Regions from separate parts of the Streptosporangium sp. NPDC006930 genome, predicted to be linked through region 2. Evidence: predicted binding sites of a transcription regulator. Region 2 holds the regulator's gene; each other region holds the start of a gene.
What was found. Region 2 encodes HrcA, which represses chaperone genes, less so after heat shock. Its sites were predicted from a motif close to TTGGCACTCTCNNNNNGAGAGTGCCAA; they were not measured.
Positions count from the first base shown of each region.

Region 1: the regulator HrcA is predicted to act here: its motif matches at 2,458-2,484, upstream of groL (chaperonin GroEL).
Region 3: the regulator HrcA is predicted to act here: its motif matches at 6,967-6,993, upstream of ABZ664_RS29715 (FmdB family zinc ribbon protein).

Region 1 covers NZ_JBEYID010000030.1:97,112-107,066, reverse strand. The annotation lists gene thrC (threonine synthase) at 1-1,286, shown strand, start outside; gene ABZ664_RS35925 (MoaD/ThiS family protein) at 1,309-1,584, shown strand; gene ABZ664_RS35920 (cold-shock protein) at 1,943-2,143, shown strand; gene groL (chaperonin GroEL) at 2,594-4,219, shown strand; gene ABZ664_RS35910 (YncE family protein) at 4,684-5,736, shown strand; gene ABZ664_RS35905 (AAA family ATPase) at 5,686-7,707, opposite strand; gene ABZ664_RS35900 (DNA repair helicase XPB) at 8,182-9,828, opposite strand; gene ABZ664_RS35895 (hypothetical protein) at 9,924-9,955, opposite strand, start outside.
Region 2 covers NZ_JBEYID010000001.1:222,721-232,675, reverse strand. The annotation lists gene ABZ664_RS00985 (16S rRNA (uracil(1498)-N(3))-methyltransferase) at 1-524, opposite strand, end outside; gene dnaJ (molecular chaperone DnaJ) at 702-1,844, opposite strand; gene hrcA (heat-inducible transcriptional repressor HrcA) at 1,859-2,872, opposite strand; gene ABZ664_RS00970 (hypothetical protein) at 3,055-3,864, shown strand; gene ABZ664_RS00965 (DUF3097 domain-containing protein) at 3,922-4,737, shown strand; gene ABZ664_RS00960 (DUF4870 domain-containing protein) at 4,762-5,430, shown strand; gene hemW (radical SAM family heme chaperone HemW) at 5,465-6,676, opposite strand; gene ABZ664_RS00950 (glycoside hydrolase family 18 protein) at 7,323-8,609, shown strand; gene lepA (translation elongation factor 4) at 8,678-9,955, opposite strand, start outside.
Region 3 covers NZ_JBEYID010000020.1:102,285-112,239, reverse strand. The annotation lists gene ABZ664_RS29750 (D-alanyl-D-alanine carboxypeptidase family protein) at 957-2,036, shown strand; gene ABZ664_RS29745 (DUF397 domain-containing protein) at 2,094-2,294, opposite strand; gene ABZ664_RS29740 (helix-turn-helix transcriptional regulator) at 2,281-3,117, opposite strand; gene ABZ664_RS29735 (hypothetical protein) at 4,118-4,357, shown strand; gene ABZ664_RS29730 (hypothetical protein) at 4,342-4,674, shown strand; gene ABZ664_RS29725 (RcpC/CpaB family pilus assembly protein) at 4,823-5,428, opposite strand; gene ABZ664_RS29720 (S-methyl-5'-thioadenosine phosphorylase) at 5,578-6,390, opposite strand; gene ABZ664_RS29715 (FmdB family zinc ribbon protein) at 6,570-6,938, opposite strand; gene ABZ664_RS29710 (potassium/proton antiporter) at 7,111-8,616, opposite strand; gene ABZ664_RS29705 (5-formyltetrahydrofolate cyclo-ligase) at 8,668-9,309, opposite strand; gene galU (UTP--glucose-1-phosphate uridylyltransferase GalU) at 9,335-9,955, shown strand, end outside.

The DNA of each region.
Region 1 (9,955 bases), on a different contig from region 2:
TCGCAACCACTGAGAACACCACCACCTCCTCCGGCGCTGCCGACGGCGCGCGTGACCGGCGCTTCGGCCCCGCCGCCGCCCTGTCCTGCCGGGAGTGCGGTGCCCGCTACGACCTCGGCCCCAGCTTCGCCTGTAGCGAGTGTTTCGGGCCCCTTGAGATCGCGTACGACTTCGGGCGGGTGACCCGGGAGCGGATCGCCGAGGGGCCGACCAACATCTGGCGCTACCGCTCGCTGCTGCCCGTCCCCGAGGACGTGGCTTCCAAGCCCAACATGGCGCCGGGCTGGACCAAGCTCGTCAACGCCGGCAACCTCGCCCGCGAGCTGGGCATCCGCTCCCTGCACGTGAAGGACGACTCCGGCAACCCCACCCACTCCTTCAAGGACCGCGTGGTGGCCATCGCCGTCGAGGCGGCCCGCAACTTCGGCTTCCACACCCTCTCCTGCTCCTCCACCGGCAACCTGGCCGGCGCCGTGACCGCCGCCGCCGCGCGGGCCGGGCTGGACGCCTGCGTGTTCATCCCCTCCGACCTGGAGCAGGCCAAGATCGTGATGGCCTCCGTGTACGGCGGCAGGCTCATCGGCATCGAGGGCACCTACGACGACGTGAACCGCTTCTGCTCCGAGCTCATCGGCGACGAGCTGGGCGACCAGTGGGGCTTCGTCAACGTCAACCTCCGCCCGTACTACGCGGAGGGCTCCAAGACGCTCGCCTACGAGATCGCCGAGCAGCTCGGCTGGCGCGTCCCCGACCAGATCGTCATCCCGGTCGCGTCAGGCTCGCAGCTCACGAAGATCGACAAGGGCTTCAAGGAGCTGATCGCGCTCGGCCTGGTCGAGGACAAGCCCTACAAGATCTTCGCGGCCCAGGCCGAGGGGTGCTCCCCGGTCTCCGCCGCCTACAAGGCGGGCCACGACGTGATCCGCCCGGTCAAGCCGGACACGATCGCCAAGTCGCTCGCGATCGGCAACCCGGCCGACGGCCCGTACGTCCTGGACATCGCCCGCCGCACCGGTGGCGCGGTCGAGGACGTCACCGACGCCGAGATCGTCGACGCGATCCGGCTGCTGGCCAGGACCGAGGGCATCTTCGCCGAGACCGCGGGAGGCGTCGTCGTCGGGGTGCTGCGCAAACTGGTCGCCTCGGGCACGCTCGACCCCGACGCGGAGACCGTGGTCCTCAACACCGGTGACGGTCTCAAGACCCTTGACGCGGTGGCCGGGGAGGCACGCCCGACCGCGGTGATTCGGCCTTCTCTTGACGCATTCCGTGCGGCTATCGCCTAGAAATCGTGAAAGGTACTGAATTATGAGCGTTTCTGTGCGGATTCCGACGATTCTCCGGACTTACACCGATGGCGCCGCCGAGGTGAACGGAGAGGGGGAGACCCTGCGCGATGTTCTGCAGAAGCTCGACGCGGACTTCCCGGGGATCGGTGCCCGGATTCTCGATGAATCGGGAAAGATCCGACGTTTTGTCAATGTCTATGTGGGAGATGAGGATGTCCGTTTTGCCGACAACCTCGACACGGCCACACCCTCGGGCGCTCAGATCTCCATCATCCCGGCGGTGGCCGGAGGCTGACTCCTCCGCCCTGACGCGGCCCTGACCGCCTCGCGTCGCACCGCGTCATCCCCGGCGGCACCCGCGAATCCACGGCACCCGCCCGGCTCCGGCCGGGCGGGTGCCGTGTTTTATGACAGAAGCTCATATTTGTCGCGTGGACGAATAATGTAACCCCTGACTAACTAGTAGTGATGATGAAACTTTCTCCTCGTGATAAAAGCTCTCGTAAAGAGGTAGTTTGGTGCTTGACTCTGTTGCCCGACCGCTTCCCACAGGTATGGTCGGAACGATCGACGTGGCGAAGTCCGCCCCGGAGATTGGGGACTTCGCGAGAGGAATGGGCGTCGTCCTTTAAGACCAGTAAGAGGAGTCGCAAGTGGCGCAGGGCACCGTCAAATGGTTCAACGCGGACAAGGGCTACGGCTTCATCGCGGTAGACGGTGGTAAGGATGTGTTCGTCCATTACTCCGCGATCATGATGGATGGCTACCGCGCCCTGGAGCAGGGACAGCGGGTCGAGTTCGAGATCACCCAGGGGCAGAAGGGCCCCCAGGCGGAATCCGTCCGGGCGGTCTGACGCGGCCGTTTCATGAATTCGCAGGGAGGAGCCGGCGGGTCCCGAGGTGTCGCGGTCCGCTGAACCCCCACCGCCCAGGCCCGGCTCGCCCTCATCCGGCGAGCCGGGCGTTCGTGTCGTTCGGGCATGCGCCGACGACGGCAATGACGCCGGTGATCCCAAAGGCGCCAAAGGCGCCGATGATGACGCATCGCGTACGCCGACGTGACGCGGGATCTTCGCGGACATGACGAGAAGCCGAAGATCGTCCCACGCGCGGCCCAGGTCAACGGGACGCGGCTTGCACTCGTCGGGGTAGAGTGCTAAACAGATTCTTGGCACTCACGCATAGAGAGTGCCAATCCTGGATCGAGGCGATGGGGCCCGCCGAACGGAGTCGTGGGCCCACATGCCGTCGCGGGCGTCGGCTCGGTCCGGTGTAAGCCACCCTTTCTCTGGGAGGTTAGCCGTATGGCAGCCAAGATGATCGCGTTTAACGAGGACGCCCGGCGCGGTCTCGAGCGCGGCATGAACCAGCTCGCGGACGCCGTCAAGGTGACCCTCGGCCCCAAGGGCCGTAACGTCGTGCTGGAGAAGAAGTGGGGCGCCCCCACCATCACCAACGATGGTGTCTCCATCGCCAAGGAGATCGAGCTCGAAGACCCGTGGGAGAAGATCGGGGCCGAGCTCGTCAAGGAGGTCGCGAAGAAGACCGACGACGTCGCGGGTGACGGCACCACCACCGCCACCGTGCTCGCCCAGGCTCTCGTACGCGAGGGTCTTCGCAACGTCGCCGCCGGCGCCAACCCGATGTCCCTGAAGAAGGGCATCGAGGCCGCCGTCGAGCGCGTGTCGGAGGAGCTGTCCAAGCTCGCCAAGGACGTGGAGACGAAGGCGCAGATCGCCTCCACGGCGTCCATCTCCGCGGGCGACCCGCAGATCGGCGAGATGATCGCCGAGGCGATGGACAAGGTCGGCAAGGAAGGCGTCATCACCGTCGAGGAGAGCAACACCTTCGGTCTCGAGCTTGAGCTCACCGAGGGCATGCGCTTCGACAAGGGCCTCACCTCGATGTACTTCGTCACCGACCCGGAGCGTATGGAGGCCGTCCTCGACGACCCGTACATCCTCGTCGTCAACTCCAAGGTGTCCGCCAACAAGGACCTGCTCCCGGTTCTCGACAAGGTCGTGCAGGCCGGCAAGCCGCTGCTGATCATCGCCGAGGACGTCGAGGGCGAGGCCCTGGCCACCCTGGTCGTGAACAAGATCCGTGGCCTGTTCCGCTCGGTCGCGGTCAAGGCGCCCGGCTTCGGTGACCGTCGCAAGGCGATGCTGGGCGACATCGGCATCCTGACCGGTGCCCAGGTCATCAGCGAGGACCTCGGCCTGAAGCTGGAGTCCACCACCCTGGACCAGCTCGGTCGCGCCCGTCAGGTCATCGTCACCAAGGACGAGACCACCATCGTCGACGGCGCCGGTGACGCCGAGCAGATCGCCGGTCGGGTCAACCAGATCCGCGCCGAGATCGACAACACCGACTCCGACTACGACCGCGAGAAGCTCCAGGAGCGTCTGGCCAAGCTGGCCGGCGGCGTGGCCGTCATCAAGGCCGGTGCCGCGACCGAGGTCGAGCTCAAGGAGCGCAAGCACCGCATCGAGGACGCCGTTCGCAACGCGAAGGCGGCCGTCGAGGAGGGCATCGTCCCCGGCGGTGGCGTGGCGCTGCTGCAGGCCGGCGCGAAGGCGTTCGACAAGCTGGAGCTCTTCGGCGACGAGGCCACCGGTGCCGCGATCGTGAAGAAGGCTCTGGAGGAGCCGCTGAAGCAGATCGCGGTGAACGCCGGCCTTGAGGGCGGCGTCGTCGTGGAGAAGGTACGCAACCTTCCCGCGGGTGAGGGCCTCAACGCCGCCACCGGCGAGTACGTCAACCTGTTCGAGACGGGCATCATCGACCCGGCCAAGGTGACGCGTTCCGCGCTGCAGAACGCGGCGTCCATCGCGGCGCTGTTCCTCACCACCGAGGCCGTCATCGCCGAGAAGCCCGAGAAGGCCGGAGCCGCCCCCGCCATGCCCGGCGGCGGCGACATGGACTTCTGAGTCCAGCCGCTTTCGCATAAAAGAGGCGACCCCGAGATCTCGGGGTCGCCTCTTTTATGCGTACTTCCCCGAGGTGATATCAGCCATTGGTCGTCGTACCTCCTTGAGAGGGCCGCCCCGACGGGCGCCGGCGGAGAGGCAGGGAGAGGCGGAGTTCGATCCGGCGGCCCGGAGTGCGGAGTCGCGGGCGAGAAGGGGCCTCGAAAGGGCCGGGCGGGGCCGAGAGGGCGCGATCACCTCCATGCCGTCCGTTCGGCTTCGGTGTCGTCAGGCAATGAGTGGACAAGGCGGGCGAAACGATATTGCAAGCCGGTGTGTCGTTTCCTTAACGCGACGCCGTGCGGTCATAGAACGAAGTGCTTGCTGCGACAACGGGGTTCTTGACGGCACGGCGGAGGATGACGATGTATCACCACCACTGGAAAGCATCTGAGGGCGGGTGGCGGTCGTGTGTCCTTCCCGCCATGGTGGCGCTGGTCGTCGTGGCCGGTCTGATGGCGCCGACGGCCGCGGACGCGGCGGACACGCCGCCGAACAACGTCGTCTACGTGGCCAACTCGCAGTCGGACACCGTGTCGGTGATCGACGCGACGACCAACGACGTGATCGCCGCCATCCCCGTCGGCGAAAACCCCATCGGGGTGGCGGTCGCTCCCGACAACGCGCATGTCTACGTGGCCAATTCGCAGTCGGACACCGTGTCGGTGATCGACGCGACGACCAGAGAGGTCACCGCGACCATCCCCGTCAGTGGCAACCCCATCGGGATCGACGTCTCCTATGGCGGCACCCGTGTCTATGTGACCGATGTGCGGAAGGACACCGTATCGGTGATCAACACGGCGACCAACAGGGTCATCGCCACCATCCCGGTCGACCGTAACCCGTTCAGAATCACCGCCATTCCCTATCGCCGTGTCTACGTGGCCAACCAGGGCTCCGACACCGTGTCGGTGATCAGCACGTTGACCAACAAGGTCATCGCCACCATCCCGGTCGGTAAGAGCCCGTTCGGAATCAGGTTCGCCCCCAATGGCCTCCACGTCTACGTGGCCAACCAGGGCTCCGACACCGTGTCGGTGATCAGCACGTTGACCAACAAGGTCGTCTCCACGATCCCCGTCGGTAGCTCTCCTTCCAGGGTCGTGGTCTCCGCTGACAACGCCCTTGTCTACGTGACCCTGCTGATCCCGGAGAGCGTGGCGGTGATCGACGCCAAGACCAACAAGGTCATCGACACGATCCCGGTCGAGGGTGCTCATTTCGGGATCACGATCTCCCCGGACGGCACCTGGCTCTATGTGACCAACCTGGATGCGGACAGCGTGTCGGTGATCAGCACCAGGACCAGAAGGGTCGTCGACGTCATCCCGGTCGGCAAGGCTCCTTTCGGGATCAGGGCGGCGAACCGGGTGCCCCGGCCGAGGAGCCGTCCGCACCGCCTGGCGCCGACCGGCCAGACAAGGTCACCCGGAGAGCTGGGCGGGAAGCTCCCGGCCGTGCAGGACGGTGAGTGAGGTGACCGCGCGGGTCAGGACCACGTACAGGCGGGCCAGGCCGCGAGGTTCGGCGTCGACGATGTCCGCGGGCTCGGCCACGATCACGTGGTCGTACTCCAGGCCCTTGGCCAGGGACGCGGGGACGACCAGGAGACGGTGGTCCTCGACCGTGTCGGGACTCAGCACCCGGTGATCCAGGTGGGAGAGGGCCTCGGACGCGGCGCCCGCGAGGGCGTCGGGGACGATGACGCCGATCGACCCCTCGCGGGAGAGGGCCTCCTCCGCGGCGCGGGCGAGCGCCTCGGCGAGGTCGGGTGCCGGACGCACCGACAGGGAGCCCGCGCCGGGGCGCAGTGACCGGGGGGCGGCCAGGTCCGGGGCGACGGAGGGCAGCAGCCTGGCCGCGTAGTCGAGGACCTCGCGCGGCACACGGAAGCCGAGGGTGAGCTCCGTGACGGCGCCGTCCTCGAAGCCGAGATGGGTGAGGACCTCGGTCCAGGAGCGGGCGGACCAGGGCGTGGTGCCCTGCGCGAGGTCGCCCAGCACGGTGGCCGAGCCGGTGCGGCAGCGCCGGCCGAGGGCGCGCAACTGCATCGCCGACAGGTCCTGGGCCTCGTCCACGACCAGGTGGCCCAGCGGGGCGGTCCGCTCGATCATGTCGGCCAGCTCGTCCATCAGCGCGCCGTCGGCCGCCGACCACTTCGCCGAGCGGAAGGACTTGGCAGGCTTCGCCCACAGCAGCAGCGACTGCTCGGAGGCCGTGAGGTCGTCCTTGGCGGCGGCGGCGAGGAAGGCGGGGTCGCTGAACAGCCGGTGGAGCACCTGCTGCGGGGTCAGCTTGGGCCAGACCGCGTCCACGAGCGCCCTGACCGGCTTGGACCTGGCCACCGCGTCCTGCACCCGGTCGTCGGGAGACTCGCCGCGCTGCTCCATCCGGACGAGCACCAGGTGGGCGAGGCGCTGGGCGAGCGTGGCGCGCCCCGGTCCGTAGCGGGTGGTGCCGCGCAGCGAGGCGACGATCTCGCGGACCTCGTGGTCGGCCACCCGGTAGCGGTTGATCCCCTTGGTGAACAGCACGCCCTCGGTGGGCTTGACGACGTGCGCCCACAGGGCGCGTCGGAGCACGGCGACGATCCTCGCGTCGCCCTTGACGGTGCCGACGGCGGGGTCCTCGGGGGCGGAGTGGTCGCCGAGGATCCCGGAGACCGTGGTCTGGTCGACCTTGACCTCGCCCAGGGCGGGCAGGACGGAGGAGATGTAGGAGAGGAACGCCCGGTTCGGGCCGACGATCATCACGCCCGACCTCGCGAGCCGCTCGCGGTGGGTGAAGAGCAGGTAGGCGGCCCGATGCAGGCCCACCGCGGTCTTCCCCGTGCCGGGGGCACCCTGGACGCACACCGTCCGCCCCAGCTCCGAGCGGACGATCTCGTCCTGGTCGGGCTGGATCGTCGCGACGATGTCGCGCATCGGCCCCGACCGGGGACGCTCGATCTCCTCGGTGAGGATCCTGCTCTGGGCGAGGGCGGCGCCCTGGTCGAGGTGCTCGTCCTCGTACGCGGTCAGGTCGCCGCCCCGATAGCCGAACCTGCGGCGCAGGGCGACGCGCATCGGGTCGGACGGGCTCGCCTGGTAGAAGGCCCGCGAGACCGGTGCCCGCCAGTCGATGACCAGGGGACGGCTGCTGTCGTCGTGGACGTGCCTGCGCCCGACGTAGACCGTGGTGGGAAGGTCGTCTCCGGCCTGGCGGTCGAGGCGGCCGAAGAACAGGGGCGTGCCGGAGTGGTCGGCGAGCGCCTCGACGCGCTGGTCGAGCAGCGCCTGCAGGATCTGCTGGGAGACCCAGTCTCCGGCGGCGTCGGAGGAGAGGGACCGGGCGTGTTCGCGCATCGCGCGCAGCGCCGCCCTGGAGGTGGCCAGATGCTCGCGCTCGGCGGCGAGGATCCGGGCGGAGTCGTCGGTTATGTCGGGGGCCAATTGATGTGCGGGCACGCTGAAGCGCCTCCCATTCGATAAACGGAGGTGGTGGTCATCGGGCAGCGAATCGACCAGCTTAGCGATGGCCCTGCGGAGTCTCAAAAGGATTAACGGTGAACGAGGGTACGGCGGATGCCGCGCCGGCGCCGGGGACGCGTGGAGGCAAAACACGGCGGGCGCTGCTCCGGTGCCGGAGACGCGCGCAGACAAAAATCGTTTTACCGTTCCAACGGTCGACGCGGTGACCGTCCGGGTGATCGAAGAGAGCGTTCTCTTCCTCGACGATCCGATCGTTCCGTAGTCACCCTGACACTCTCTGTAATTCTCCGTTGAAATGGCGAAAAAGCGAGGCGAACCTGGTGACTCCCGCAGATCATGGGGGTATGTCGCCAGTGGCCTTGAGGCCTAGCGAGGGGGTGGTTTGTTTGTCGAAAGCCCGCGGGATTTCGTGGACCTGACACAAATTGACGACGTGTTCGCCATGTGGGGTCAATCTCCGGCGAGCACGTCGTCCGCGTCGATGATCTGATACGCGTAGCCCTGCTCGGCGAGGAACCGCTGTCGATGGGCGGCGAAATCCTGGTCCACGGTGTCACGGCTCACCACCGAGTAGAAGCGCGCCCCGCCCCCGTCCGCCTTCGGCCGCAGCACCCGGCCCAGCCGCTGAGCCTCCTCCTGCCGGGACCCGAAGGTGCCCGACACCTGGATGGCCACCGCCGCCTCCGGCAGGTCGATGGAGAAGTTGGCGACCTTGGAGACGACGAGGACCTGGATCTCCTTGTCGCGGAACGCCTGGAAGAGGCGCTCCCGCTCCTTGACCTTCGTCTCCCCCTTGATCACCGGTGCGTTCAGGTGCTCGCCGAGCTCGTCGAGCTGGTCGATGTACTGCCCGATGACCAGAACCTGGTCGTCCAGGTGCCGCCGGACCAGCGCCTCGGTCACCCGCGTCTTGGACGGCGTGGTCGCGCAGAACCGGTAGCGCTCCTCGGACTCGGCCATCGCGTAGGCCAGCCGCTCCTCGTCGGTCAGCGTCACCCGCACCTCGACACAGTCGGCCGGGGCGATCCAGCCCTGGTTCTCCATCTCCTTCCACGGCGCGTCGTACCGCTTGGGGCCGATCAGGGAGAACACGTCGCCCTCCCTGCCGTCCTCGCGCACGAGCGTCGCGGTCAGGCCCACCCGCCGCCTCGCCTGCAGGTCGGCGGTCATCCGGAAGATCGGCGCGGGCAGCAGGTGCACCTCGTCGTAGACGACCAGCCCCCAGTCACGGGCGTCGAAGAGCTCCAGGTGCCGGTAGACGCCCTGCCTGCGGGTCGTCATCACCTGGTACGTGGCGATGGTGACGGGCCGGATCTCCTTCTTCGTGCCGGTGTACTCGCCGATCTCGTCCTCGGTCAAAGAAGTCCGCTTGAGCAACTCCTGCTTCCACTGGTGCGCGGAGACCGTGTTGGTCACCAGGATCAGCGTCGTCGCCTTCGCCTGGGCCATCGCCGCCGCGCCCACGATCGTCTTGCCCGCACCGCAGGGAAGCACCACCACGCCGGAGCCGCCGTGCCAGAACGCCTCGGCGGCCTCCCGCTGGTAGGTGCGCAGCTCCCAGCCCTCCTCGGTGAGCACGATCGGGTGGTGCTCGCCGTCGACGTATCCGGCCAGGTCCTCGGCGGGCCAGCCCAGCTTGAGCAGGTGCTGCTTGATGTTGCCGCGCTCGCTCGGGTGCACCACCACGCCGTCGTCGCCCAGGCGCTCGCCCAGCAGCGGCTGGATCTTCTTGGCGCGCAGGACCTCCTCCAGCACGGCCTTGTCGGTGCTGGTCAGGGCGAGGCCGTGGACGGGGTGCTTCTCCAGGCGGAGCCTGCCGTAGCGCGACATCGTCTCGGCGACGTCGACCAGCAGCGCGTGCGGCACGGGGTAACGGCTGTGGGCGATCAGCGCGTCGATCACCTGCTCGGCGTCGTGCCCGGCGGCCCGCGCGTTCCACAGCGCCAGGGGGGTGATCCGGTAGGTGTGCACGTGCTCGGGGGCGCGCTCCAGCTCCGCGAACGGCGCGATCGCCTTGCGGCACTCCCCGGCCCGCTCGTGATCGACTTCAAGGAGCAGGGTCTTGTCCGATTGGACGATCAATGGTCCGTCAGTCACAGCCTTCTCCCTTGGTTACCACAGGCTACGGCGGGTCGGCTCATGGTCGCACCCATGAACGTCCACCGGGTCGACGCGTACGGCCCCCGGCCTGCTCAGGAGTCGAAGGCGCCGTTGACGCCGGCGA
Region 2 (9,955 bases):
GCCTCCTCGTGCAGCACGACGCCCAACGCCGCCGCCGAAAGCAGGCCGGCCACCTTCGCGGTGGACGCGAGCTCCGTCACCTCCGGCAGGTGAAAGCGGCGCGACTGCTTGCCCGCCTCGCGCGCCGTGGAGCGCCAGCGGGCCAGCGCCTTGGCCGCCCGCTCGCCCTTCCACTGGGTGACGCACCTCGCCGCGGCCCAGGGGACGATCACGTCGACCCCCGCCTCGGTCATCATCTCCACGGCCAGCTCGCCCCGGTCGCCCTTGGGCAGGCCCTGGACCACGACCAGGCGCGGCGACGGCACGGGCACCTCGTGGCGGCGCAGCACCTCGACCCGGAGCGAGTCTCTGCTCGCCTCGGTCACCACACACTCGGCGACGGAGCCCGCCCCGTCGGTCAGGTCGAGCCGCTCACCCGCCCGCAGCCGCCGTACGGCCGCCGCGTGGCGTCCTTCGGGACCGCCGAAGACGAACTCCGGCCTGGCCAGGTCGGCCGGGTCCGCCAGGAAGACCGGAACGGTCATGGGCCGTCTGGGCGGACCGCGCCGAGGTGTCCCCGACAACGTGACCGGGATGAGGCCTCGGGACGGACCCGACGCCCCGGCCGGGAGCCTGCCGCGAAGACACGACCGGGCAGGGTGCGGGCCGGACCGTGACGACGCGACCGGGAGCGGAGCGGAGCGGCGGCCGTTGAACCCTGGTCAGCGGCCATTGAAAGCGTCCCGCAGGCGGGAGAAGAAGCTCTGCTGCCCGGGGGCGAACTTACCGGGCGGGCGCTCCTCACCGCGGAGCCTGGCGAGCTCCTTCAGGAGCGCCTCCTGCTCCGCGTCGAGGCGGGCGGGGGTCTCCACGTTCACATGGATCAGCAGGTCGCCTCGGCCCGTCTCGTTCAGCCGTTGCACGCCCCGCCCGTAGAGGGGAATCGTCTGCCCGGACTGCGTGCCGGGACGGATGTCGAGCTCCTCGGCGCCGTCGAGCGTCTCCATGGTCAGGATGGTGCCGAGCGCGGCCGCGGTCATCGGGATCTGCACGGTGCAGTGCAGGTCGTCGCCGCGCCTCTCGAAGATCTCGTGGGGACGCTCGACGATCTCCAGGAACAGGTCTCCGGGCGGACCCCCGCCCGGGCCGATCTCGCCTTCGCCGGCGAGCTGGATGTGGGTGCCGTCCTCGACGCCGGCCGGGATGCGGACCTTGATGGTCCGCCGGGTGCGGACCCGGCCGTCACCCGAGCACTCCTGGCAGGGGTTGCGGATGATCGATCCGAAGCCGCCGCACTGGGGGCAGGGGCGGGAGGTCATGACCTGGCCGAGGAAGGACCGGGTGACCTGGGACACCTCTCCCCGGCCATGACACATGTCACAGGTGTCGGGGTGGGTGCCGGCCGCGGCCCCTGAGCCCGTGCAGACCTCACAGACCACGGCGGTGTCGACGACCAGCTCGCGGGTGGTGCCGAAGCCCGACTCGCGCAGGTCGAGCTCGACCCTGATGGTCGCGTTGCGCCCGCGGCGGGCACGGGAGCGGGGGCCTCGGCCACCGCCTCCACCGGCCGCGCCGAAGAAGGCGTCCATGATGTCGCTGAACGGGAAGCCGGCGCCGAAGCCTCCGGCGCCCGCACCGCCGCCCGCGGCGAACGGGTCGGCACCCATGTCGTACATCTGCCGCTTGCCGGAGTCGGACAGGACCTCGTAGGCCTGCGTGATCTCCTTGAAGCGCTCCTGAGTCTCAGGATCGGGGTTGACGTCGGGATGCAACTCGCGTGCCAGGCGGCGGTACGCCTTCTTGATCTCTTCCGCACTGGCGTCACGGCGCACCCCGAGGGTGCCGTAGTAGTCGCTCTTAGCCACTTTTCGTTGACCTCTTATGATGCAGCCAGAATCTGGCTGACGTAGCGTGCCACCGCGCGCACCGCGCCCATCGTGACCGGGTAGTCCATTCGCGTCGGGCCCAGCACACCGAGCCGGGCGAGTTGCTTGTCCCCGGAACCGTATCCAGCGGCGACGATGGATGTGCCCTGGAGTCCGGTGTAGGGGTTCTCCGAGCCGATCCGCACGGTCAGCGCGGAAAGGTCCGAGGTCTCACCGAGCAGTCGCATGAGCACGACCTGCTCTTCCAGGGCCTCCAGCACGTCGCGGAGCCCGACGGTGAAGTCGGCTCCCGCGAGGTTGGCGGCCCCGGCAAAAACGATCTTCTCATCATGCCTGTCCACCAGGGACTCAAGCAGTACGGACAGGATAGTGGCCGCGAGCGGCCGATCCTCCGCGGGCAACCGTTCCGGCAGATCGGCGACCCTGTCGGGAACGCTGGTGAGCCCGCATCCGTCGAGGGAGGCGTTGAGCATCGCGCGCAGGTGTGCCACGCGCTGCTCGTCGATGACGTCGGGCACCTCGATCACGCGCTGCTCGACCCTGCCGGTGTTGGTGATCAGCACGAACATCAGCCGGCGCTCGCTCAGCGGCACCAGCTCGACGTGCCTGACCGTCGAGTGGGTCAGCGTCGGATACTGCACCACGGCGACCTGCCGGGTGAGCTGGGCCAGCAGCCGCACCGTCCGCATGACGACGTCGTCGATGTCCACGGCGCCCGCGAGGAAACTCTCGATGGCCTTGCGTTCCGCGCTCGACAGGGGTTTCACCTGCGAGAGCCTGTCGACGAAGAGCCGGTAGCCCTTGTCGGTGGGCACCCGGCCGGCGCTGGTGTGGGGTTGGGCGATGTAGCCCTGCTCCTCCAGCATCGCCATGTCGTTACGGATCGTCGCCGGGGACACCCCCAGGTTGTGCCGGTCCGCGAGAGCCTTCGACCCCACCGGTTCGTTGGTGGACACGTAGTCCTCGACGATGGCGCGGAGCACGGCGAGCTTGCGGTCGTCGACCAACGTGGTCACCTCCCTGCCTGCGTTCAGAGGGAAACACGAGGCTTGGCACTCTGTGTTCCCGAGTGCCAAGTGTACGGCCCCCGCACGGAAGGCGCGATAAGCGAAAGCGGTGAATGATGACGGCAAGCCTTTGTCAAGTCAACTGCTATCGCGATCCAAGCAGTACCCACCACAATTTGCACATGTCCAACGATTTCGGTTCTTATCCGGGCGACGCCTCCCGCGGCCCCGGTCACGGCGGCCCTCAGCAGCCGTATGGCCAGCAGTACGGCCAGCAGCAGCCCGGCCAGCAGTACGGCCAGCAGCCGTCCGGCCAGCAGTACGGCCAGCAGTACGGCCAGCAGCCCCCCTCGTACGGTTACGCGCCTCCCGGTTACGGCGCCCCGCAGGGACCACCGCCCAGCGGAAAGATCAAGCCTGGTATCGGGTGGATCGTCGGAGTCTGGCTGCTCGCCCTGGTCAGCATCATCGTCGGCATCGGCGGCTTCGCCGGTGGCATCCTCGGCGCGGTCACCGACGCGGCCCCGACGCGGACGTTCGCCCCCGGCGAGACCGCGACGGTCGCGCTCGACCCGGCGGACAAGCCGGCGATCTACGTCGCCACCGGCGGGCCCACCAAGTTCGAGTGCACGCTCACCGGCGGTACGAGCACGCCTCGCCTGCAGAAGCCGGACGTCCAGCAGACCGTCGCGGGATCCGACGGCGTCACCTGGGAGATGGGCCTGCGGGTCGGCGTGGACCAGGCGGGCGACTACCAGGTCCAGTGCTCCGCCGACCCCGCCGACGGCACGACCTTCGGCGTGGGCAGGGAGTTGTCCGCCGACTCGCTGGTGGGCGGGGTGGCCGCCCTGTTCTTGATCCCCGGCATCGGGATCCTGCTCGCCATCGTCGTGACGATCGTCGTGCTGGTGAAGCGGAGCGGTGCCCGCAAGCGCCAGGCCGCCGCATCGTCGATGGGACAGTGGGGACAGCCGGGACCCTACGGCAGGTGACCCCGGTGTTTGCTAGCGTCCCACCTGATCCCCGGCGAGAGAGGGTGGCGGTCGGTGATGTACGAGCGTGACGTTCTGGCGGGAGACTGGCGGCGCCCGCGCAGGGGGACGATCCCCCAGGTGCCCGCGGAGCCCGACCTGGTCGTCGAGGACGCCGACGGCGGCTTCTGCGGCGCCGTGGTGGCCTGCGACAAAGAGTCCGTCACCCTGGAGGACCGCTTCGGGCGGCGGCGGGTCTTCCCGCTGGAGCCGGCGGCCTTCCTTCTGGAGGGCAAGGTCGTGACGCTCGTACGGCCCGCCGCCGCGCCGCGCGGCCCGAGGCGGAGCGCGTCGGGTTCCATCGCGGTCGAGGGCCTGCGGGCCCAGGTCGCGAAGGAGAGCCGGATCTACGTGGAGGGCGTGCACGACGCCGCGCTCGTGGAAAAGGTCTGGGGGCACGACCTGCGGGTCGAGGGCGTGGTCGTGGAGTATCTGGAGGGGGTCGACCACCTGCCCTCGATCGTCGAGGAGTTCGGCCCGGGGCCGGGGCGACGGCTGGGTGTGCTCGTCGACCACCTCGTCCCCGGTTCCAAGGAGAGCCGGATCGCCGCGCGGATCTCCTCACCGCACGTACTGATCGTCGGGCACCCGTTCGTGGATGTCTGGCAGGCGGTCAGACCGCACGTGCTCAGGATCCCCTCCTGGCCGTCGGTGCCCCGCGGGGTGCCCTGGAAGGAGGGTGTCATCGCCGCCCTGGGCTGGAATGTGGAGCCCGCCGACGCATGGCGCCGCATTCTCGGATCGGTCACGACATATGCCGATCTGGAGCCAGAGCTCCTCGGCCCCGTCGAGGAGCTGATCGACTTCGTGACGGTTCCGGACGAGGACGGATAGGCCGTCGACCCATCAGGAGGGGACATGAGCGAGAACCCCGAAGGCCCACCGGCCGACGACCCGACGCGGCGGGTCGGCAAGCCCCCGCCAGACCACTCCTGGCCGGGGCAGAGCACCCCACCCCCGGGCCGGGGACACGTTCCGCCGGACCAGGGATACGGACCTGGTGGCCAGGGTCACCCCCCGCAGGGCCAGGAATACGGATCCCACGGGCAACCGGACCAGCGCTACGGGGGCTACCCGCCGCCCACCTCCCCGTACACCCCCGACGACTACCAGGGTGGTTACCAGCACGGATACCCCGAATACGGGGCGTACGGCCCCCCGCCGAGATACGGCTACCAGGCGCCCCCTGGGACGTACGGCCCGCGACCGGGCAGCGACGACACCACCATGGCGATGCTCGCCCACCTGCTGGGCCTGCTCACCTCCTTCGTCGGGCCGCTGGTGCTCTATCTGGCGAAGAAGGACGAGTCGCCCTACGCGCGCGACCAGGCCGCAGAGGCGCTCAACTTCCAGCTCACGGTGCTGATCGCCTACGCCGTCTGCTGGGTCCTGGCGTTCGTGTTCATCGGTTTCCTGCTGATGTTCTTCCTCTGGGTCGGATCGATCGTCATGGCGATCGTCGCCGCGCTGGCGGCCTACCGGGGAGAGGCCTACCGCTATCCGATAAACATCCGCTTCGTCGGCTGACCCGTCCGGCGGACCGGCCGGTGCCCCGGAGCTCTCAGGTGAGATCGCGGACCAGGGCGTCCGCCAGGAGGCGACCGCGCAGGGTGAGCACCGCGCGGCCCGCCTTGAACGGCTCCACCTCCAGCAGGCCGTCGGCGAGCGCGCGGGCGACCACGGGCGGGCGTTCCAGCTCGCCGAGCGGGAAACCCCGGGCGAGCCGCAGCTCCAGCATCAGCCGCTCCACCGCCCTGTCCCGAGGGCCCAGCACCTCGCGCGCGTGCGCGGGCGAGATGCCCTCGGCCAGACGCCGGGCGTAGGCGGCGGGGTGCTTCACGTTCCACCAGCGGGTGCCGCCGACGTGGCTGTGCGCCCCGGGACCGACGCCCCACCAGTCGCCGCCGGTCCAGTAGAGCAGATTGTGCCGGCAGCGCCCGGCCTCCGAGGTCGCCCAGTTGGACACCTCGTACCACTCGAACCCCGCCTCGGCCAGCATGGCGTCGGCGATCAGGTAACGGTCGGCGGCCACGTCGTCGTCGGGCATCGGGAGCTCGCCGCGCCTGATCCTGGCGGCCAGCTTCGTCCCGTCCTCGACGATCAGCGAGTACGCGGAGACGTGGTCCGGCCCCGCCTCGATCGCCGCGGCCAGCGACGCGCGCCAGTCGTCGTCGCTCTCCCCCGGCGTGCTGTAGATCAGGTCGAGGTTGACGTGGTCGAACCCCGCCTCCCTCGCCTCCCGTACGGCCCGCGCGGGGCGGCCCGGGGTGTGGCGGCGGTCCAGCACCTGGAGCACGTGCTCGCGGGCGCTCTGCATCCCGAAGCTCATCCGGTTGAACCCGCCCGCGCGCAACTCCGCCAGGTAGGCGGGATCCACCGACTCGGGGTTGGCCTCGGTGCTCACCTCGGCGCCGGGGGCGAGCCCGAACTCCTCCTCGATCGCCTTCAGGATCCGTACCAGATCCCCGGCGGGGAGCAGGGTGGGGGTTCCCCCGCCGAAGAACACGGTCTCGACCGGGAGACGCGCGGCGCCGAGGTTGGCCCGCGCCCGCCGCACCTCCTCGACGGCGGTGTCCGCGTAGTCCTTCTGCGAGGCGCCGGGGCCGAGCTCGGACGCCGTGTAGGTGTTGAAGTCGCAGTAACCGCACCGGGTCACGCAGAAGGGGACGTGGACGTAGAAGCCGAAGGGCCGCTCGCCGAGTCCGGCGAGCGCGCTCTTCGGGAGCTCACCGGAGGCGGGTACGGGATCCCCGTCGGGAAGTGTGGATGGCACGCCCCAAGTCTGCCGCTTCCCCCACGATGCCCGGTACGCCGAAGATCCGACGCTCAGGGACACCGAACGGCTCGAAGCCGAGCCGCCGGCTTCGAGCCTCGGCCCTGCCTATCGACCGGAGTCGCCGCCGTCGGCGAGAACCGTGGCCGGCGCGACCGGGGGCCAGACCTTGCGGTCCTCGCGAGGCGACCGGGCACGGCCCCTTGGAGCCGGGTCGTCCGGCACGGGCGGTTGAGGGCACTCGTCCGGCGGAAGATGCTGTTGCCAGTCGGCGGGATCCTGTCGCCACTCTTCGGGCGGGATCCTGCTCCCTCCCGGAGGGACGCCCCCCGAAGGCCGCACCGATGGGGTCTGAGCCGATGGAGCCTGGAGCGCCGGGAACCCGGCCGGCGAGGACCGGCTCACCGAGGGCAGGCCCCCCGTGGACGCCCCACACCCGGGACATCGCGACAGCCCGCGCACAGGGGTGCCACATCGGTTGCAGAACGCCTGCTGCTCCATGCCTTACCAAGGTAGTCGAAGCATCCCGCCGCCCACCGGTCAAAACGCCGATGGCCGTTGACGGCCAGATCGCGCAGGTCTACGATCCGGGAAAACTTAAAGGAAAGTTTCCTATAAGTTACTATTCCAAGCAGTGGAGAAGCCCGTGCAGAGACTCCTCCGTAAAGTGATCGCGACAGCCCTCGCCGCGGGTCTCGCGGCGGTGGCCGCGCCGGCCCCCGCCCAGGCCCTGGGGTCCCAGGGACCCCAGGGGCACGGTGACCGCTACAAGCGGGTCGCCTACTTCGTCCAGTGGGGCATCTACGGTCGCAACTACCACGTCAAGGACATGGACACCAGCGGCGCCGCGGCCAAACTGACCCACATCAACTACGCCTTCGGCTTCGTCAACGCCGAGGGCTCCTGCTACTCCCCCGACCCGTGGGCCGACTGGCAGCGCCCGGTGCCCGCCGAGCAGAGCGTGGACGGCGTCGCCGACGTCGAGGGGCAGGCGCTGAACGGCAACCTGAACCAGCTGAAGAAGCTCAAGGCCAAGCACCCCGGTCTCAAGGCGCTGATCTCCCTCGGCGGCTGGACCGGCTCGAAGTACTTCTCCGACGCGGTGCTGACCCCCCAGGGCCGCGCCAAGCTGGCCTCCTCCTGCATCGACCTGTGGCTGAAGGGCAACCTGCCCGGCACCGCCCCCGGCACCGGGGCCGGCGTGTTCGACGGCATCGACCTCGACTGGGAGTGGCCCGGCTCCTCAGGGGAGGTCGGCAACATCATCCGCCCCGAGGACAAGCGGAACTTCACCCTGTTCGTCGCCGAGATCCGCCGCCAGATGAACCAGTTCGACCAGCGCACCGAGCTGACCGCCTTCCTGCCCGCCGCCGCCGCGAAGATCGACGCGGGCTTCGAGGTCCGCGACGTCTTCAAGCAGCTCACCTTCGCCACCATCCAGGGCTATGACCTGCACGGCTCGTGGGAGACCGTCACCGGCCACAACGGCAACCTGTTCAACGACCGGCGCGACCCCCACCCGGTGAAGTACAGCGTGGACCAGACCGTCCGCGACTACCTCACGCGCGGCGCACCCGCCAAGAAGCTCGTGGTGGGCGTACCGGCGTACGGCCAGGGCTGGACCGGCGTCACCGGCGGGAAGAACGGCCTGTACGGCACCGCCACCGGCCCCGCTCCCGCCACCTACGCCGCGGGGAGCGAGGACTACAAGATCCTCGTGAAGAAGCCCGGCAAGCGCTACCGCGACCTGCTGACCGGGACCGTGTGGCTCTACGACGGCAACGAGTTCTGGTCCTACGACGACCCGGCCACGCTGCTGCAGAAGGCGGCCTACATCCGCCTGAAGGGCCTCGGCGGCTCGATGATGTGGTCCATCGACCAGGACGACACCCGGGCGTCGCTCACCTCGGCGCTCTACAGCGTCCTGCGCTGAGCGATCCCCCTTATACCGGGCGAGGCCGCAGGATCTGGATCACCAGCGGCCTCGCCCGCACGTTTCAGCTATTTCTTGGCCTTGTCCGTGGAGGACTCGGTGGACAGCGCGGCGACGAACGCCTCCTGGGGCACCTCGACACGGCCGACCATCTTCATCCGCTTCTTGCCCTCCTTCTGCTTCTCCAGCAGCTTGCGCTTTCTGGAGATGTCGCCGCCGTAGCACTTGGCGAGGACGTCCTTGCGGATGGCGCGGATGTTCTCACGGGCGATGACCCGGGCGCCGATCGCCGCCTGGATCGGCACCTCGAACTGCTGCCTGGGGATGAGCTCGCGCAGCTTCTTGGCCATCTCGACCCCGTAGGCGTACGACTTCTCCCGGTGGACGATGGCGCTGAAGGCGTCCACGGCCTCGCCCTGGAGCAGGATGTCGACCTTGACCAGGTCCGACTCCTGCTCGCCGGAGGGCTCGTAGTCCAGCGAGGCGTAACCGCGCGTACGGGACTTGAGCTGGTCGAAGAAGTCGAAGATGATCTCACCGAGCGGCATGGTGTAGCGGATCTCGACGCGGTCCTCGGACAGGTAGTCCATGCCCTGCAGGCTGCCCCGGCGGTTCTGACAGAGCTCCATGATCGCGCCGATGAACTCCGAGGGGACGAGCACGGTCGTCTTGACCATCGGCTCGAAGACCTTCTCCACCTTGCCGGTGGGGAACTCCGAGGGGTTGGTGACGACGACCTCCTTGCCGTCCTCCATGATCACTCGATAGACCACGTTGGGCGCGGTCGAGATGAGCGAGAGGTTGAACTCGCGCTCCAGCCGCTCGCGGACGATCTCCATGTGGAGCAGGCCGAGGAAGCCGCAGCGGAATCCGAAGCCAAGCGCCGCGGAGGTCTCCGGCTCGTAGTCCAGGGCGGCGTCGTTGAGCTGGAGCTTGTCCAGGGCCTCGCGCAGGTCGGGGTAGTCGTCCCCGTCGATCGGATAGAGACCCGAGAAGACCATGGGCTTGGGGTGCTCGTAACCACTGAGCGCCTGGAGGGCCGGACGCGTCACGGAGGTCACCGTGTCGCCGACCCGCGACTGGCGGACGTCCTTCACCCCGGTGATCAGGTAACCCACCTCTCCGACGCCCAGCCCCTTGTCGGCGATCTTCGGCTCGGGCGAGATGACACCGATCTCCAGCGTCTCGTGCGCCGCGGTGGTGGACATCATCAGGATGCGCTCACGCTTTCCCAGGTGGCCGTCCATCACCCGGACGTACGTGATCACACCGCGGTAGGTGTCGTACACCGAGTCGAAGATCAGCGCGCGGGCGGGCGCGTCGGCGTCACCGACCGGGGCCGGGAC
Region 3 (9,955 bases), on a different contig from region 2:
GCCTGGGGAGGTCGAAGAGGGCGGGAGGGCCGGCGGAGTCCGGGAGAACGAACGGGCGAGAGAAGCCCAACGGCCCGGAGAGACGGCCGGAGCCGGGGAGGCTCGGAGAGCCGAAGAGGCTGAAGAGGGCGAGGAAGCCGAGAGGCTTGACGACGGTGAGGCCCTCTGGGTGGGGGACGGGGAGCGCCGGGGATTCCGGGAAGGCGGGGGAGCCTGGAGAGGTACGGCGTCTCGGCTGAGGGCCGGCGAGCCTGTGGAATCGCCGGACGACGAACCGCAGGGTGAGCCGCAAGGAGCTGCGGGGACACCGGCAGAAGCGGAAACACCGGCGGAGGTGGGAACGCCGACAGCGGTGGAGACACCGCGAGAAGCAGGGACGCCCCGAGAGGCGGAGAGGCCGCGAGAGGCGCGAGCACCGGAAGAAGTAGTGGCCGTGGTGCCGGTCGTGGTCGGATCCGTACGGAGCCGGGTGTTCGGGCCGAGGCTGATGCCTCCGCCGTTGCGGCCGGAGCGGGTGTACGGGGGATGGATGCCCGTCGCGGCGAAATCAAGGGTGCGCGACACGGACCCGGACGAGGCCGGTTGGCAAAGTAACCCGAGCGGGACTGATGGTGCGAGTGAGGCGGAGGTGGTCGTTCCCATCACACCTCGCCCGCAAGCCTCCAGAGGCCCGCGGAAGGTGGCATCTCCACCCCCTGCGGCACCTGAGCCTCGGGCGCGTCGTACGCCGCCACTCGCGCGACCTGAGCCCCGCGACGAGTGTTCGGCGGAGTGGAAGGGGACGTGGCTCTGGGGGGTCTGCAAGAAGCACGCGCGGCAAGAAGCCTGACTTGTCCGGTCCCCAAAAGGGGTGTTCGGCGCATAACGGCTGTGGAGAGCTGGCCCGTTCACTTGGTCAGCTGTAGTAGCGTGCGTGCCTGGCCCAGGTCACGAGTTCGCAAACGGAGGGGTCGAACGTGCCACCTCGTCGATCAGCGGGTCTGATCGCCGTCGTCGCGACGCTGACGTCCCTCCTGCCGGGATCCGCTGTCGCGCAGCGAGCGCCGGCGGAGGTTCAGACCGTCGTCGCTGCGGATCCGGTGAATCTCACCGAGCTGCGTCGTGAGGCGGAGAAGGCCGCGAAGGATCTGGAGGCCGCGACCAAGGCCCTGGAGCAGCGGCGGACCCAGATCCGCAACTCGGAGAAGGAGCTCTCCGCCAAGCTGCGGGAGCTGCAGACGGCCGAGCGGGCCTTCGCCCAGGTACGGCAGCCGCTGTCGGACCTCGTCGGGATCCTCTACCAGCAGCCCTCCGGTGGGGACCTGGCCGGCTTCTTATCCGGCGAGTCCAACGCCGACACCCTGCGCGCGATGGCCGGCCTCACCCAGATCGTCGCCGAGCGCGACCGCATCCTTGAGGACAGCAGTCGTCTGCAGTTGGAACGGGAGCGCCTGGCGGGTGAGGCGCAGGAACTCAGGGCGGGCAACCTCCTCGCGGAGGCGCAGATGGGCGCCGAGATCGGAACGCTCAGGGTGCGCTCACAGAAGATCGTGCAATCCCTCACCAAGGCCCTGGTGAAACTGGGCGTCAAGATCGACAAGAAGGGGCGCCCGGCTGCCGGGTGCGACCCGACCAGGGCGACCTCGATGAGCGAGTTCCCCAACGGGCTGATTCCGCAGGCCTACCTCTGCCCGCTCCAGCAGAGTGGCAACCAGTTGCGGGGGGACGCCGCACTCGCGTTCATCAGCCTCAACGAGGCGTACAAGCGGCAGTTCGGCAAGCCGATGTGCGTGACCGACAGCTACCGGAGTCTGGCCGAGCAGCAGTCGGTCTACTACCGCCGCCCTGGCCTGGCGGCGGTCCCCGGCCGCAGCAACCACGGCCTGGGACTCGCCGTCGACCTCTGTGGAGGCGTCGAACGCTTCCGCTCAGCCGAGTTCAACTGGCTGGAGGCGAACGGCAAGAAGTACGGGTGGATCCACCCCAAGTGGGCCTATGTCAGCCCCTTCGAGCCCTGGCACTGGGAGTACGACCCCGAGATCGGCTCCCTGCTTTAAAGGGTTCAACGGTTTCAGGGACAGCTGTCCCTGAAACCGGCGGTGCTTGGCGTCAGGTCAGATCTTTCCGTTGCGGATGCCCGCCAGGAAGTCGTTCCAGGCCGTGGGGGAGAAGGTCAGTGCCGGGCCGGAGAGGTCTTTGCTGTCGCGTACGACGACGAGGCCCGGCAGGTTGGTTGCTACCTCGACGCAGTTGTTGTTGGCTCCACTGAGGCTGGAGGTGCGGAACTCGGCGCCGGACAGATCAGGGGAGATCATGGTCGCTCCTCAACGCGGTGATGAGCGCCGCGGATTCTTTGGGGGACAGGCAAACCTCGGTAAGGCGCTCAAACGTCAGCATAAGTTGCTTGACCTGCTCGCTGTCTTCGACGTACACCTCGCCTGCTGGGCATTCGGCGTAACCGAGATCCGGATCGTCATCGAACAACAGCACTGAGAAGGTCCCCTCCATGCCGCCGTGCGCACCGACCTCCAATGGGAGCACTTGGACCGTGATGTTCGGTTGTTCCATTGCTTGGAGGATGTCGCCAAGCTGACGGGCCATGGTGTCGGGAGCTCCCACGGGATGACGCAAAGCGCCTTCGGCGATAAGGGCGTGCAGTGTTGTGTGAGCACCGAACAGGCTGGTCTTGCGCTGCATGCGGGCATCGACACGGCGTGCCAGCTCAATGTCTGACCGATCGGGATGACCTGCTCGGATGATCTCTCGGGCATACTCCGGGGTCTGGAGCAGGCCGGGGATCAGTAGCGGTTCCCAATGCCGGATCGTCCTCGCTGCCGCCTCGAACTCGACGTACGACCCGGTGAACACGTCCGAGTAGGCCGTCCACCAGCCGCGTCGGGCGACTTCACGGGTGAGCTGCATCATGGCCTCGGTGGTCGCCGTCTCCACGCAGTACAGGTGGCAGATGGCCGCCACGTCCCCGGGCGCTGGAGCGATCTTGCCGGTCTCGAAGCGGTTGAGCTTCGACCTGGACCAGCCGAGTTGTTCAGCGGCAGCCTCGGTCGTCAGGCCGGTGGTCGCACGCAGGGTGCGCAACTCACGGGACAGACGTCGCAGGCGGACCGTGGAGTACTTCATGCGGTCAGTTTGCCGCAGGTCAACCGCCTCTTCTCGCTCAACGCAACAAATTTGTGAGATGGGATTGTCAGCGTGAGATTCTCACGGCATCATGATGCTGGTCACATAGGGTAGCGAGGTTCGAACTTATGGTGACGGGCTTGCGTCCGTGTCACCGCAAGCAACCTTGATACAAAAAACGGACCCGCCACCGGTCTTGCACACCGGTGAAACGGGTCCTTGATCAGGAAGTGAGTCCTGACCCGTGAACAACCCTAGTGCTCCGGTGCTCGACCGGAGTGTGGTGAGCGGCTGCGGCTGTTTCGCCGATGCACCGCCGTTGCCGATGGGGTGTGCCGCCTGCGGGCACGCTCCCTACGCGCACGGTTGCCCCGGCCGGCCCGCCGATCACGAGTACGCGCAGCCCTCGGGCGCCTTGATGGACATCCGCCTGGAGGTCCGTCGTACGGGGAACCGCTCCATGCCCTGCTTCGAGCCGCTCGCCCCCGCCTGCCCTGCCGAGGTGATTCTCTCGGTGCCCGCCCAGCGGCCCGCGGAGCAGGTCCAGGTCCAGGCCGAGGTTCAAGCCCAGGCCCGGGCTGCGGAGGACATCGCGCCGGTGGCCGTTCAGCGTCTTTCCCGACTTCACGAGTCCTGTCCAACCCACCGACTCCGGTCAGGCGCCGGGCGGCCTCGCGCGGCCCACCCGAACGTGCTCCACCCGAACGCGTCTCACCCGAACGTGCCTCACCCGAACGTGCCTCACCGGAACGCGTTCTGCTCGAACGCACCACACCCGAACGTGACCCGCCCGACCCGGACACCCCCGCCCTTCAACCCCGAGCGCCGCCCCAAGCGAACAACCGCCCGCACCCCGTGCCGCGCGGCGCTCACCCCGTCTCCGTACCGGCCGCCCGGCCCGTACGGCTCACCCCTCCGTGTTCTCGCCCGTTCCACAAAGCGGGCCCGTCCACCGCTACCAACGACCGGACGGGCCCTTGATCGGATGGAGGTCCAATCAATGAACGATGGTAGGTCCAGCGCCCCCGAACCGGCCATCCCCGGCTGGCGGCTGATCCTGAGTGACGCCGGACGGCTGTGGGCCAGCCGCGAGGAGCCCTTCTCGTCGATCGCGTTTCACGCCGGAGCCGAACGGACCGTCGACGCCGACACCCTCGACGCCCTCCAGGCTGAGACCGACAGGCAGGAGAGCATCGCGAGGAAGGCCCAGGAGCAGGCCGCGGGATGGGGGATCTCGTGATCCGCCGCCTTCCGAACAGGCGGGTCTCCGCTCGCGGGCGTCACCGTGACGGCCTGATCGCCACCCCCGTCCCCCACTACACCTGGGACCACCAGGCGCGCGCGGAGGCGGCGCTGCTGCAGGTCACCTGGCCGGGCTGGGCCGTACTCTACGGCACCGGCAGCCGCCTCTTCCACGCCATCGCCACCTGGCCCACCCCGGAACCGCTGCTGCTCTGCGACCGGACCGTCGAGGGCCTGAAGACTCAGATGCGCGAGGCCGAGATGACCGCGATCGTCCAGCGCTGGGCGATCACCGGGACGACCGACCGTCCCTGAGCGGGTACGGCGGCCGGGGCAGGTCCCGGCCGCCGTACCCTCGTCGGCCGTCGTGAGGTTCACCCTGTACGGGAGTCGATCGTGATGGGGAACCGTCGGGAGACCCCCTGTGCGTGAGTCAATCATGACGGAGGGCCGTCGGGAGACCTCATCCCGCGCGGGGACCGATCGTGATGGAGAGCCGCCCGCCGGCCTGGGCGGAGGCCAACTCGGTGGCCTGGGCCGGCGTGGTGGCCAGCACGACGAGCGCGCCCCGCTCCGACTCCCCGGCCGGGGTGGCGAGGACCGTGACGTCCTCGGCCACGACGGTCGCCGGGGCGGTGCCCTCCCACGCCGAGGTCGCGGCGAGCACGTCCACCACGTCACCCGGCGAGAGCAGGCGCGCGGTCTCGGGATCGGCGACCCGTACGGGGGTGGCGACCGTTCCCCGGCCGTGGGCGGCCAGCAGGCCGGGGCCGAGCAGGCGGACGTCCGTCAGCGGCTCCCCTCGCCTCGCGGGACCCGTCAGGACCTTTCCCGCGAACGGCGTGCCGGGCCTCAGGACGCCGTCGGGGACCGTACCGGGTCTCAGTGGAGCCGGTATCAGGTCGGCCGCCCCCAGCACGCCTCCGGACAGATCCCTCGCGGCGACCAGGACGGTCACCGAGGCGGTGTCCTGGCGCAGCGCGAGGATGGCGCAACCCATCGCCGAAGCGGCGACGACGGTCGCGATGAGACGGTGACGACGGCCGAGGAAGCGGCGCAGAGCGCGCATGGCTGACTCCAGGAGTGGGGAGTCGGGCGGCGCGGTGCCCGCGATGGGTGGGATCGCTCCGCGAAGTGGCGGAGTGGCGGTGGACCAAGGCCAGGCCGCTGCGGCCCGGCGCGACTACGGCCCGGCCGCCACGGCACAGCACGGCACGGTCAGCCGGGGAGCTCGAAGGGGAGCTTGAGGCCGTCCAGGACGTTGGGGCAGGGGCAGGTGCGTTTTTCCGGGAGGGCGGCCACGACGTCGCCGATGAGGGAGCGCATGCGGCCGACATTGGTGGCGAAGAAGGAGAGGACCTCCTCGTGGGTGACCCCCTCACCCGCCTCCACCCCGGCGTCGTGGTCGGTGACGAGGGAGAGCGTGGTGTAGCAGAGGGCGAGCTCGCGGGCGAGGATCGCCTCGGGGAAGCCGGTCATGCCGACGATCGACCAGCCGTTGCCGCTGAACCAGCGGGACTCGGCGCGGGTCGAGAAGCGCGGACCCTCGATGACGACGAGGGTGCCGCCGTCGACGGTCTCCCAGCCCTCGGCGGAACGCGCGGTGGAGATGGCCGCCGCACGGCCCAGAGGGCAGTAGGGGTCGGCGAAGGAGACGTGGACGACACCGCCCTCGTCGTAGTAGGTCTGCGGGCGGCCGATGGTGCGGTCGACGAGCTGGTCGGGCACGACCAGGGCGCCGGGACCGATCTCGGTACGCAGGGAGCCGACCGCGCTGGGGGCGAGAACCTGGCGGACGCCGAGGGAACGCAGCGCCCACAGGTTCGCCCGGTAGGGGATGCGGTGAGGTGGGAAGCGGTGGTCGCGACCGTGGCGGGGCACGAAGGCGACCGAACGCCCTCCGATGCGGCCGACGGTGACGACGTCGCTGGGCGGGCCGTACGGCGTGGTGATCTCGACTTCTGTGGCGTCGTCGAGCAGGGAGTAGAAACCAGAGCCGCCGATGACCCCGATGTCCGCGCGAGTGACCATGAAGCTGAGGCTAGCGCCACGAACCGACCCCTGAGGACCCCCGATGACGGCCTGTGGATAACCGAGTTCGCCGGGTAATCATCGGGGGTTGAAGAGGCTGAGGGGGTTGAGGGCGGGGAGGGGGTGAAAGGGCTGGGGACGGGGGCAAGAGGGCTGGGGAACGGCTCCGGGCGGGTGGCTCAGGAAGCCGCCGCGGCCGTGCTGCTCGCGGCCTTGGCGGGCTTGGAGTCCGACGAGGTCGAGGAGCTCGAAGAAGACGAGGACGACGAGTCGGACGAGCTCGACGAGTCGGAGGACTTCGAGGAGCCCGAGTCCGAGGAGCCCGAAGCGCTCGACGAGCCGTTCGCGGAGGCCACGGTGCTCGACGACGACGATCGGCTGTCGGTCCGGTAGAAGCCGGAGCCCTTGAAGACGATGCCGACCGCGGAGAACACCTTGCGCAGGTCGCCCGCGCAGCTCGGGCACTCGGTGAGAGCATCGTCGGAGAACTTCTGGACGATTTCGAACTGGTGGTTACAGGCAGTGCAGGCGTACTGGTAGGTGGGCACGCTCTCCTCCTCGTGTGATCCGCGCCGATTGGCACTCTAGTGGCGCGACTGCTAATGGTATGCAGCTGACAAGCTTAAACGCGAGCCGGAGTCCTCGCATTCCGTAGCCCGATTCCCATCAGATGTGACCGAATTCGAGGCGAACCCCCTGGTCAACAGGTCTATCGGGGTATCAAGTTCCCTGTTCGCCGTACCATCCGGCGAGCTTGCCCCTGCGGCTGATCGCCCGCATCCGGCGCTCGACCACGTCCCGGCAGGCGGCCGTGGCCACGACGAGGAGCTGATCGTCGACCCTGATCCTCGTGGAGTCGGCGGGGACGAACGAACGGCCTTCCCGCACGATCAACGTCACCTGGGCGTCCCTGGGCAGCCGCAGCTCGAAGATCTCCACGCCGTGCAGCTTGGACGTCGGCGGCACCTTGACCTGGAGCAGGTCGGCGTTGAGCTCCTCCAGCGGCGCCGACTCGACCTCCAGGTCACGGGCCTCCTCCGGCCTGGTCAGCTTGAGGAGTTTCGCCACGAACGGCAGCGTCGGCCCCTGCAGCAGGGTGTAGACGATGACGATCACGAAGACCTCGTTGAACATGAACTTGGCGGTGCCCTCGGGAACGGAGTCGGCCGCCCACGGGATGGTCGCGAGCACGATGGGCACCGCGCCGCGCAGCCCGGCCCACGACAGGAACGCCTGTTCCCGCCAGCCCAGCCGGTCGATGCGGAGCAGCCGGGTCAGCAGCGAGGAGACGATGATCGACGCGGGGCGGGCCACCGCGACCAGGATCAGCCCGGCCACCAGGCCGGGCACGATCGAGGACGGCATCTCGGAAGGGCTGGCCAGCATCCCGAGCATCACGAACAGGCCGATCTGCGCGAGCCAGGCCACGCCCTCGGCGAAGCCCCGCGAGGCCGCGCGGTGCGGCATCTGCGAGTTGCCCATGACCAGCGTCGCGAGGTAGATCGCGAGGAAGCCGCTGCCGTGGAGCAGCACGGCTCCCGCGTAGGCGACGAACGCGAGCGCGAGCACCGCGATGGGGTACAAGCCGGAGATGGGCAGCGCGATGCGGCGCAGCGCGTACGCGCCGAGCGGGGCGACCGCGAGGCCGACGGCGGCGCCCACCGCCAGCTCGAAGAGCACGTCGACCAGCGCCACCCCCAGGCTGGGAGAGGCGGCGGTGCTCAGCAGCATGACGGCGATCACCGTGGGGGCGTCGTTGAAGCCGGACTCGGCCTCCAGGATGCCCGCGAGGCGCGGCGGCAGGGGCAGGCGGCGCAGTACGGAGAAGACGGCGGCGGCGTCGGTGGAGGCGAGGATCGCGCCGAGCAGGAACGCGGTCCGCCAGTCCATGTCGAGGATGAGGTGCACCGGGACCGCGACGGCCGCGATGCTCACCCCCACGCCGACGGTGGCGAGCACCAGGGAGGTGGGGATGGCCTCTTTGACGTGGCTCCAGGTGGTGGTCAGGCCGCCCTCGGCCAGGATGATCGCGAGCGCGATCATGCCTATCTGCTGCGCGAGCTGCGGGTCCTCGAACTGTAACCCGAACCCGGTCTCGCCGACGATCAGCCCGAAGCCGAGGAAGATGAGGAGGCTGGGCAGTCCGCTCCGATGGGCGACGCGCACCGCGACGATGGCCGCGATGACGATCCCGGCACCGAGAAGCAGCCAGACGTCCAGTCCCATCTGGCCCCCTCTCTCACTCCGGGGACCATTGTGTCGTATTCGAAAAGGCCGTCACGCCCTTGCGGCGGCGGTCCTGAAGATCCCCGAGGGGGTCGCGGCGTAGCGGACCGGGACGTCGTGGGGCTCGGCGGGCACACCCTCGAAAGCGCCCTCGAAAGCGCCGTCGAGAGCATCGTCGAAACCACTGTCGCGAGCGCCGCCGAGCAGCTCGCCCTCGTGGAGCAGCGCCACCGTCGGCACGTTCGGGCCGACCCTGGCCAGTGCCCGGTCGTAGGAGCCCCCGCCCCTGCCCAGCCGTACGCCGGTGGAGACGTCCACCGCGAGCGCGGGCACGATCACCAGGGCCGCGGTCCTGACGGCGTCGACCCCGCGCCTGGTGTCGACCGGTTCCATGATCCCGAAACGGCCGGGGGCGAGGGTGTCCGGGCCGTCGTACACCGCCCAGTCGAGATCGTCGTCGTCGCGGAGCACGGGCAGGATCACGGTCGCGCCGTGTTTCCACAGGGCGAAGACGAGCCCGTGCGTCGCGGGTTCGGTCCCGATCGACCAGTAGCACGCGACCAGCCCGGCCATCTGGACCCAGGGACGGTCCAGCAGGGACTCCCTGATCTGGACGGAGGCCGCATGCCGCTGCTCGTCGGACATCGAGGCGCGTGCCCCCTCGATTGTGGTACGCAGCGTCTGCTTGTCCACAGGTCCCTCCACTATGGTTTTGGTTATGGCCGACTTCGAAGCTGTGACGAAAGCCGTCGTTCCCGCAGCGGGTATGGGCACCCGTTTTCTCCCGGCGACCAAGGCGACGCCCAAGGAGATGCTGCCCATCGTCGACAAGCCCGCGATCCAGTATGTCGTCGAGGAGGCGGTCTCCGCCGGACTGCTCGACGTCCTCATGGTCACCGGGAAGAACAAGCGTTCCATCGAGGATCACTTCGACCGGGCCCACGAGCTCGAGGAGATCCTGGAGGCCAAGGGAGACGACGAGCGACTCTCCCAGGTGAGAGAGCCCGCCGACCTGGCCATCCTCCACTACGTACGGCAGGGCAAGCCACGCGGCCTCGGCCACGCGGTCCTGTGCGCCAAGCAGCACGTGGGGAACCACCCCTTCGCCTGCCTGCTCGGCGACGACCTCATCGACCCCCGAGACGAGCTCCTCAAGCGCATGATCGAGGTGCGTGGCACGTACGGCGGCAGCGTGATCGCCCTCATGGAGGTCCCCCAGGAGCAGGCCTCCCTGTACGGCTGCGCGGCCATCGAACCCACCGGCGAGGACGACGTGGTCAGGGTGACCGACCTGGTGGAGAAGCCCCCGGCGGACGAGGCACCGTCCAACTGGGCCATC